Regions from separate parts of the Marinobacter sp. PE14 genome, predicted to be linked through region 3. Evidence: predicted binding sites of a transcription regulator. Region 3 holds the regulator's gene; each other region holds the start of a gene.
What was found. Region 3 encodes FliA, which starts transcription of late flagellar genes. Its sites were predicted from a motif close to CTAAAGTTTNNNNNNNNNNNGCCGNTAA; they were not measured.

Region 1 (3,272 bases), on a different contig from region 3:
GGCTGCTCATTGGCTTGCGCCTGCACCCCGGCAGTCGGCATGAGCAGGGTGAGTGCCATAAGCAATACGGGTGTCACAGTTTTCAGGGGTTTTACCATGTTTGTCATTTGCAGCCGTTCTCCGTGTTATTAGCAGGTGTATTTCCTGCGACAATTCGGCGAATTCTGTTATCAGGTGCCAGATCTTACCAGATGGTGATGGTAAAACGGGTACTGCATCCACGCACATTGTGGTGTGATCGGCTAACCTTGCCGATATCGGAAGTCATGGATCAAATTGGCCGGGCCGGGTTGTACGGTTTTCACTGTTTAAAAGGAGACACTGGGTGAGAATCCGTCAGGGATTTGAAGAAAAATCACGCCTCGGGCGACTGCTGATCAATCGTGGGTATCTGTCGGAAGGGCAGGTTGACGAAGGCCTGAGGCTTCAGCGTGAAACCGGACAGCGACTGGGTGAGGTATTCATCCAGGCGGGCTGGATCAGCGAAAAGGAGCTGCATCGTGTCCTGAAGCATCAGTCCCGCTATCGCAACGCTGCCGCCCTGGTAGCAGCGGTGACGCTCCCGTTCCAGCCCCTGGTAACCTTTGCTGCGACCAATTCGGCCGAGGCGTCACAGGCAACGCTGGAAGCCGGAGAACTGTATGAGAGAGGCAATCTTGCCCCCATGAGCGAAGCCGAGCTGGCGGCGGTTTCCGGTCAGGGCGATCCGACCCTGCTGCAGCGTATCGGTATTGTCAGCAGCATGGCGGAGAACCCCGCAGGCAACGGGGAGCAGGGGACCGAGGGATCCGCGGATGTAATTGAAGGTCTCAAGCTTTCCGTCAATATCTTCGTGCCGGTTCTGAACTTCCTGGATTCAGATCTCAGCATTTCCGGTGTGCACTATCGTGAAGGGGAGCCACGTTATCGGGTAAGAGAAGACGGGGCCCTGATGCTGGCGTTCCCTGAGCGCATCGAGGAAATCCGGATGGACAATATCCGGGTTACGGGAAGCCAGGGAGCTTCAATGGGCAACGTGAGCATTCACGACATCCGGTTTCATCCAGACTCCCAGATGACCATCTACACCCGATAAAGCGGAAAGCATGGCTCGACAGAGCCATGTATCCAGGCTCAGGCGCTGGCGAGCACCGTGCTGCTTGATACCGTGGTCTGCTGACCCTGGGCGCCGTACAGCTTTTGCTGGCCGGTGGCGCCCCGGAAAATATCGGTGAGTCTCGACAAACGCTTTTGCAAGTGGCTGATAACACGACCATTGGTCTGGTTCAGCGTTTGACAGGCTCGAAGCTTCTGGTCCGCTTCCTGCCAGAGCTCGAAGAGATCCGAGAATCCGGCGCTGCGGATAAAGCGGGAAGGCTCGCCACTTTCGGGGCGATACCCCATCTGTACAAGTGTCCGGATTTTCTGTTTGGCGCGTTCGCGAACGGCACCGAGGAGATCGTTCTTCTCTCTGGTCAGGGCGTCCAGCTGGCGGAGGTCGGAATTCGCAAGGCAGGTCTTTTCTTTGCCGAGAACGTCAGCCAGTGTTTCAAGCTGGCTGATATCCTGGGAAAGAAGAGTCTTCAAATCATCAATTGCGGCCATGGTCTACTCACCCGAAAATGCTTTCATCCATCTCAAGCATTTTCTGGGCCAGCTTCTCGGCGTCAATCTTGTACGTGCCATTTTCGAGGGCGGAACGGATCTGCTCGATGCGGTCGTCATCCATTTCCGGATAATCGCCCAGCTTTTGTTCGAGCTGCTTCAGATTCTTGGCCTGATTGCTCAGGCTGACGTTCTCACCACGGGCCCCCTGGGCCTGTGTCTTTGCCTGTTCGTTGGATGCCGGCTGGGTATTCTGTGTGCCGGAGCTTTTGTCGGCCGTAGTTCTCTGGGTGTTGACCTGGCCGGGGCCAATTCCATTTAAGTCAACTGACATATCTGTACCTGCTTGCCTGTCGCGCCACGAGAGTGTGGCGCTTACTCGAGTTTATGTCTTCTTAACGGCGGCGCCGCGAAAACCTTTAGTAGTTTTAGCACTTTTTTTCATCTGCTTTTACGACCGGTTTTGCGGCATCCACTTGCCGCTCCGGCAAGCCTCTGCCGCACTCGGCTCACATCGGAATTTCCACGTGGCCCGGTGCGACAACGTTGGCTCTGATCGTGCGGGATGAGCGCAGATTCTCAACCAGAACCTGTTCGCCAACGCTGGCGCTAGCCAGGGCCTTGCCCCGGGAACGTACTGAAAATCCGCCGGTTTTGGCCGTGATGATAACATGATCGCCGCGTTCGACCGCATTCGGGGCCGAAAGCATGTCTGGTGTAACGAGCGAGCCCGCGTTCACTGCGCGCCGCACTTCCATGCCAATCGCCTGTTTCGAATCCGTAATCACGCCACGCCTGGATGAATTGATTTCAACGGACTGCTTTGAGAGTAGCCCTTCGGTTATTCGCTCTCCACGCGTGAGTGGCCTGGCTGCCACCAGGGCTGGCCCATGGATAGAGACTGAAGCGGTGACAAACATTCGCCATGGGCGGGCTCCTTCGCAGGATACGAGCATCGACGGGCTGGTGCTTTTCCATGGGTCACCGCTGAACTCTACACTCAAAGGCTTTTCGCACTCGGCGAGGGCAAGGCGGCTGTCGATGGAACCGGGTTCGAAGGAAACGGTATAGCCATGTTCGGCCTGTTCAGTCGCGAAGCTGTCCAGAAACGCCAGGGTCGCTCTCTGAATCTGTTCGGCCGTCGTTCCCGCGAGGAGCGGCGTGCTCAGGCCAGACATTAGCAGTAGTAGGGCGAAATTGGTGATGCGCATACGTATCAGTTTGTCCTATGCTGTCAACAACAGGGCAGAAAAGCCCGAATCAGGCTAAGGATTCGGTAAAAGTGGCCGTTAAATGGGCTGACCCGCCCCTGATATGACGGGTTTCCGTCGATCAGGCTATTATTCAGTGAACAGCAAGATATATGCCGTTGTAATTCCGGCAAGCCAGGAGAATCAAAATGGCAGGGGTTTTGGACAGTGTTAACCAGCGCACTCAGATGGTCGGAAAGAACCGCCTTGAGCTGCTTCTTTTCCGTCTCAGAGGGCGTCAGATCTACGGGATCAACGTGTTCAAGGTGAAAGAGGTTCTGCAATGTCCGAAGCTGTTCTCCTTGCCGAACAGCCGGCCGGTCGTTCGAGGCGTCGCTCATAGCCGGGGTGAGACCATCCCCATTATTGATCTGAGCATGGCGATTGGTCTGCCCGGTATCCCCCAGGAAGAGCTCTCCACCAGTTTCGTTATCATCA
Region 2 (3,272 bases), on a different contig from region 3:
CGGTGAAGCGTCTGACGTCGGCAATTCTTGATGACATGGGCATTCCGCCGTCCGTGATGTCGTTCATCAATTACCCGACCCGTTTTGACGCCCGCGAAACCGAACGCGTTCTTAAAGGCACCGGCATTGAAGTGCCCCGCCTGCCGGACTACGCGCCGGTGATCTGGGACTACTGGGAGCGCAATCTGGATCCCGACCTCTTCAAGGACCGCACGCTCAAGGGCACGGTTGAAGGTCGCGTCTGCGTGGTGACCGGTGCTACGTCTGGTATTGGCCTAGCAACCGCCCAGAAACTGGCAGACGCCGGCGCGATCCTTGTGATCGGCGCCCGCAAGCTCGAGCGCCTGAAAGAAGTAACCGCGGAGCTGGAGTCCCGGGGCGCAAGCGTGCATGCCTATCCCTGCGATTTTTCCGATATGGAGGCCTGCGACGAGTTCGTGAAGACCGTGCTGGATAACCATGGCCAGGTCGATGTGCTGGTCAACAACGCTGGGCGCTCGATTCGCCGCTCACTGGATCTGTCGTTCGATCGCTTCCACGATTTCGAGCGCACCATGCAGCTGAACTATTTTGGTTCCGTTCGTCTGATCATGGGCTTTGCGCCCAAGATGCTGGAGAACCGCCGCGGTCACGTCGTCAACATCTCGTCCATCGGCGTGTTGACCAATGCGCCCCGATTCTCGGCTTACGTGGCCTCCAAGTCCGCATTGGATGCCTTCAGCCGCTGCGCCGCTTCGGAATGGTCGGACCGCAATGTCACTTTCACCACCATTAACATGCCGCTGGTGAAAACACCGATGATTGCGCCAACCAAGATCTACGATTCTGTTCCGACGCTGACGCCAGACGAGGCTGCGACCATGGTTGCTGATGCCATCGTCTACCGGCCGAAGCGAATCGCTACCCGTTTGGGTATCTTTGCTCAGGTGCTTCATGCCCTGGCGCCCAAGATGGCCGAGATTGTCATGAACACCGGTTACCGGATGTTCCCGGATTCACCGTCCGCCGCCGGTAGCCGTTCCGGGGAGAAGCCGAAGGTGTCCAGCGAGCAGGTAGCTTTCGCCGCCATCATGCGGGGCATCTACTGGTAACGCAGTAGCCCCTGAAGCTGGTGGGAGGGGGAGTTACTCCCCCTCCCATATTTATTGATTGAACGAGATTCGCCTCTTTTATGAGTTTTTCTAGGCTAAAGTAAACGTGCCGATGGCCGATGGTTAGCGTAAGAACAATACTAAATGAGGCCATTGATGACTCTGAAAAAACGTCTTTTGCTGACTTTGCTGCTGGTTGGCCTGCTTCCCGTCATTGCCATCTCGTTTTTTAACGCCGAAATTGCCCGACAGAGCCTGACGGAACAGGCGTTGCAACAACTCTCTATTGCGGCTACCAATAAGCAGCATAGTGTAGAAGATTATCTCAGCACTATTGCCCGGCAGCTGAAAGCCATGGCCAATAATCGCGGGACCCGAACTGCGGCCCAGGGGTTTGGTTTGGCATTTCAAAATTATGAAAAACTGGTAAAAGCGGAGCAATCGACCTTACGAGACAACGTCGAGGCTTATTATCAGCAGAATTTTTTGCCACCCTTGCAGCAAAATGGTGGTGCTAACGGACGTTCAGCCTCGGACTTCGTTGCATCCCTCAGCAAAAACAGCCTGGCTCTGCAGATGGGTTACATCGTGGACAACCCGAATCCTGTGGGGCAGAAAGACGAATTGGTATCGGCTGACGTTCATATCGCGCAGTTTTATAACACGCTTCACAAACAGTGGCATACCTCCTTCAAGGAGTTTCAGGAGGCGTTCGGCTACTACGATATTTATCTGATTGATGCCGATACAGGCCATGTTATCTATTCCGTAGCCAAAGAGGTGGATTTTGCTACCTCCCTGAAAGACGGTCCCTACGCGGATTCTGGCCTGGCGGAAGCTTATCGTCAGGCGATGTCTGACGGACAGGATACTGCTCCGACTTTTGTTGATTTTACTCGGTATGTACCGTCCTACGGTGCGCCCGCCGGATTTGTGGCAACCCCCATATATTCCGAAAAAGATGAGCGGCTGGCCGTGCTGGCCTTCCAGTTCCCCATCGACAGCCTGAACAACATCATGATGGAACGAGATGGCATGGGCGAAACCGGGGATGCCTATCTGGTGGGGCCGGATAACCTGATGCGGTCAGACTCCTACCTGGATCCGGAAAACCGCAGTGTTGTCGCTTCCTTTGCCGACCCGGAGAATGGACGCATTAGTTCGACATCGGTGGATGAGGCCCTGGCCGGAAATTCCGGTGAAGGCGTGGTTACGTCCTACCGTGGCGAGCCAGTGTTTTCCGCCCACAGGCCAGTTACCGTAGGCGGGCTGAACTGGGCGCTGGTGGCGGAGATCAGCGAAGACGAGGCCTTGGCGCCGGTGCGTGAAATGTGGACTCTGGCGGCGATAGCCATTGCTATTGTGATCTTGGCTGTGGTGGCCGTGGCAGTCTGGACCGCGGCGCGGGTCATGAAACCCCTCGGCAAAGACCCGGCCGAATTGCAGGCACTGGCGGAACAGGTGGCTGCGGGTAACCTGGTCATTGATTCGTCCGACAGTGACAGGGCCACGGGCGTATATGGCTCCATGCTCAAGATGGTGTCGGACCTGAAAGAAGTGATCTTCAAGGTTGAAGAAGCGTCCCAGCGCCAGGCCAGTGCATCTGAACAGTTGTCCGGCACTATCTCGCAGACTCTGGACAATGTGAACCAGCAGGCAGAGCAGACTGAGCAGGTGGCGTCGGCCATTGAAGAAATGTCCTCCGCCATCAGCGAGGTGTCCCAGAATACCTCGGAATCGGCAGCCGGTGCCCGGCGCACGGATGAGGCGGTCAGCCGCAGCGCCACGGAGGTGGAATCCTCCGCTGCTGACACCAGTGCTATGGCGAGGGAACTGGAGGAAGCAGAGGCCGGCATAGAGGACTTGCGAAAGAATATGGAATCCATCACCAGGGTTCTTGATTCGATAAAGTCCATCGCCGACCAGACTAACTTGCTGGCTCTGAATGCCGCCATTGAAGCTGCCCGGGCCGGTGAACAGGGCCGAGGCTTCGCGGTGGTTGCGGATGAGGTGCGTAGCCTGGCCCAGAATAGCCAGAAGGCGACCGAGGAGATAAGTAGTTCCATTGAAACTCTGGTCAATTCGTCGGAGCGCGCTTCAAAGGTGGTTACCCGCTGCAGCACCCAGGCCAGAGGTATTTCCGAGCGGGCAGGAGCCGTTGTATTGCAGCTTCGCGAGGCA
Region 3 (3,272 bases):
TGCTGTGTACGGGCGTCCGGACCTCTCGCATGGAGTGGCTGGATGAGGGCGGCGCCTACGCGTTGGTGGGTCCGACAGGCTCCGGGAAAACCACCACCATCGGCAAGCTCGCCGCTCGCTACGTGCTCAAGCATGGCTCCGATTCCGTGGCCCTGGTTACCACCGACCGCTATCGGGTGGCGGCGCACGAGCAGTTATTTGTGTTCGGTCGCATTCTGAATGTGCCGGTTCGGGTCGTGGATGAGAGCCACAGTCTGGACGATATTCTGGACGAGCTGTCAGACCGTCATCTGGTGCTGATTGATACCGCCGGACTGACCAGTGCGGACAAAGGCTATCAGGAACAGCTGGCCGAACTGGCTCGCAGCCATCACAATATCAAGACCCATCTGGTTGTCTCGGCAACCAGTCAGCCTCGCATCATGAAATCCGTCTGGCATTGCTATAAGATGGCAAATCTTGCGGGCTGTGTGATGACCAAAATCGACGAGGCCCTGACGCTGGGCGAGTCTCTCGGGTTTGTGATGGAAACCGGTCTGCCGGTAGCCTATTACACAGACGGGCAGAAGATTCCTGAAGACCTGCACCACGCAGAAGCCGTTCCGCTGGTGCGGCTGGCCGTGGATCGGCTGAAAACACTCCAGCAACAGCAAGCGGTCGCAGAGGGCCTGAAAGAGCACGCCTGAGACCGGACAGATTGACAGCAGGCGTCGGAGAAACAGCCGGCGAAACGTGGCGAGAGACCAAAAACAGTATGAGCAGAGCACATCCGGTACAGGTGATAGCAGTTTCCGGCGGAAAGGGTGGTGTCGGCAAGAGTAACGTGTCGGTTAACCTCGGAATTGCCCTGGCGCAGAAAGGCCGGAGAGTGGTGCTGCTCGACGCCGACCTTGGGCTGGCCAATATCGATGTATTGTTGGGCATTACCGCCAACCGTAACCTCCAGGATGTTCTGGCAGGCGACTGTGATCTCAAGGACGTTCTGGTGAATGGTCCCGGCGGCATCAAGATTGTCCCAGCCTCTTCCGGTACCCAGAGAATGACCCAGCTTAGCCCCATGGAGCATGCCGGGTTGATTAACGCGTTTAGTGAGCTTGGGGACCAGATTGATGTTTTGATTGTGGATACCGCTGCCGGTATCTCCGAATCGGTTGTCAGTTTTCTCAGGGCATCCCAGGAGTTGTTGCTGGTGGTGTGTGACGAGCCCACGTCCATTACCGACTGTTACGCCCTGATCAAGCTCATGAACCGCGAGTACGGTACGAATCGGTTCCGCATTCTTGCCAATCAGGTCCGGAATGAGCAGGAAGGCCGGCATCTGTTTGAAAAACTGACCCGGGTCACCGAGCGCTTCCTCGATGTGGCACTACAATACGTTGGAATAGTCCCCTACGATGAGGCTGTGAAGAAAGCCGTTCAGCGACAGCGTGCGGTGCTGGATGCCTATCCCAGGGCGAAAGCTTCACTGGCCATCAAGGCGCTGGCGGACAAGGTAGATAGCTGGCCGTTGCCGTCCTCTCCCCGCGGGCATCTGGAATTTTTTGTGGAGCGGCTCGTCGAAGTCTGAATCGGATCCAGTCAAACAAAAAACCGGATACATGACATTGGCGAAAAACCTCGGAATCTATAACCAGTCAAGTGCGCAGAAGCCGGCTCAGCTCATTGAGCAGCACGCGCCGCTGGTCAAGAAAATTGCCCTTCACCTGTTGGCCCGCCTGCCGGCGTCCGTCCAGCTTGAAGACCTGATGCAGGCCGGCATGATCGGTCTGCTCGAGGCCGCCCAGCGTTACAGCTCCACCAAAGGTGCTACCTTCGAGACTTACGCCGGTATCCGGATTCGCGGTGCCATGGTGGACGAAATCCGCAAGGGTGACTGGGTGCCACGCTCTGTGCATCGCAACGCCCGTCGCATTTCCCAGGCCATCAAGGCCGTTGAAGATCGACTCGGCCGAGAAGCCCAGGACCAGGAAGTGGCCGAAGAGTTGGGTATGGGGCTGGCCGAATATCACTCCTACCTTTCCGATTCCAACAGCGGTCGACTTTTTAGCCTCGACGAGCTCAATGAATCCGGAGAGCTGCCGATAGAACAAACAGAGACGCAGGATAATCCCCTAGAGGGATTGTCCTCCGATGCCTTCCGGCGCAGCCTCGCTGAGGCGATTGAAGACCTGCCGGAGCGGGAAAAGCTGGTGTTGAGCCTTTACTACCAGGAAGAACTGAACCTCAAGGAGATTGGTGCGGTGCTTGGGGTCAGTGAGAGCCGGGTAAGCCAGATTCACAGCCAGGCAGCCCTGCGCCTTCGAGGCCGGCTCTCGGATTGGCGCCAGGAATCGGACAGCTGACAGCGTTCAGTCTGTGTCGGCAACGAGGTAGTCTGTAGTTTTTGGTAACCGATGCTTTACAACCGAAGCAAAGGTCTGACAATAAGCGGTTAAAACAGCGGCCTGCTAGACTTTGAACGCAAAGGTCAAACGAATTCCGGGTGTTACTAACTGGAGGTCCCATTGGACAAAAACATGAAAATCCTCATTGTGGACGACTTCTCCACAATGCGACGGATCATCAAGAACCTGCTGCGTGATCTGGGCTTCACCAACACCGATGAAGCTGACGACGGCAACACAGCGCTGCCAATGCTTAAAAGCGGCAAATACGATTTTCTGGTGACCGACTGGAACATGCCGGGCATGTCAGGCTTCGATCTTCTCAAGGCCGTTCGGGCGGACGAGAATCTGAAAACCCTGCCGGTATTGATGGTAACCGCTGAGGCCAAGCGCGACCAGATCGTTGCCGCTGCCCAGGCGGGCGTGAACGGTTATGTGGTCAAGCCGTTCACCGCTGCCGTGCTCAAGGAAAAGATTGAGAAAATCTTTGAAAGAATCCAGTAACCAGAGGTCGGATGGCTCTCATGAGCGATAGCAGAAAGAACCATCGGGGCCTTGAACCGGAGGTGACGGAAAAGCTCCAGCGGCAGGCAGCAGAACTGGCCGAGAGTGTTGATGCGGGTGATTATGCCAAAGCCATGACCCTGATCAATGAACTCAGCGAGGTCAGGGATCAGAGTCTGTATCGTGAGGTAGGGCGATTGACCCGGAGCCTGCACGAAGCAATCCGGAACTTCCAGATTGATCCCCGTAACGCCGAACAGCAGGAAGCACTGTCCATGATGACAGATGCCTCCGATCGTCTCGAATACGTTGTGCAGATGACGGGCGAGGCAGCCAACCGGACCATGGATCTGGTTGAGGAAACCATGCCGCTGGCCAATGCCC

Region 1: flgM (flagellar biosynthesis anti-sigma factor FlgM) is a predicted target of FliA. The motif match lies at 1,980-2,007, and genes of this name have one in related genera.
Region 2: ACWJ62_RS13360 (methyl-accepting chemotaxis protein) is a predicted target of FliA. The motif match lies at 1,187-1,214, and genes of this name have one in related genera.

Annotation. Positions count from the first base shown of each region.
Region 1 is NZ_JBQXNY010000004.1:327,676-330,947, forward strand. Features, by position in the region: gene ACWJ62_RS15045 (peptidylprolyl isomerase) at 1-98, opposite strand, end outside; gene ACWJ62_RS15050 (pilus assembly protein PilB) at 326-1,075, shown strand; gene ACWJ62_RS15055 (flagella synthesis protein FlgN) at 1,114-1,584, opposite strand; gene flgM (flagellar biosynthesis anti-sigma factor FlgM) at 1,592-1,918, opposite strand; gene flgA (flagellar basal body P-ring formation chaperone FlgA) at 2,094-2,795, opposite strand; gene ACWJ62_RS15070 (chemotaxis protein CheV) at 2,984-3,272, shown strand, end outside.
Region 2 is NZ_JBQXNY010000003.1:579,609-582,880, forward strand. Features, by position in the region: gene ACWJ62_RS13355 (SDR family oxidoreductase) at 1-1,091, shown strand, start outside; gene ACWJ62_RS13360 (methyl-accepting chemotaxis protein) at 1,248-3,272, shown strand, end outside.
Region 3 is NZ_JBQXNY010000001.1:907,741-911,012, forward strand. Features, by position in the region: gene flhF (flagellar biosynthesis protein FlhF) at 1-686, shown strand, start outside; gene ACWJ62_RS04345 (MinD/ParA family protein) at 755-1,567, shown strand; gene ACWJ62_RS04350 (RNA polymerase sigma factor FliA) at 1,599-2,342, shown strand; gene cheY (chemotaxis response regulator CheY) at 2,505-2,888, shown strand; gene ACWJ62_RS04360 (protein phosphatase CheZ) at 2,909-3,272, shown strand, end outside.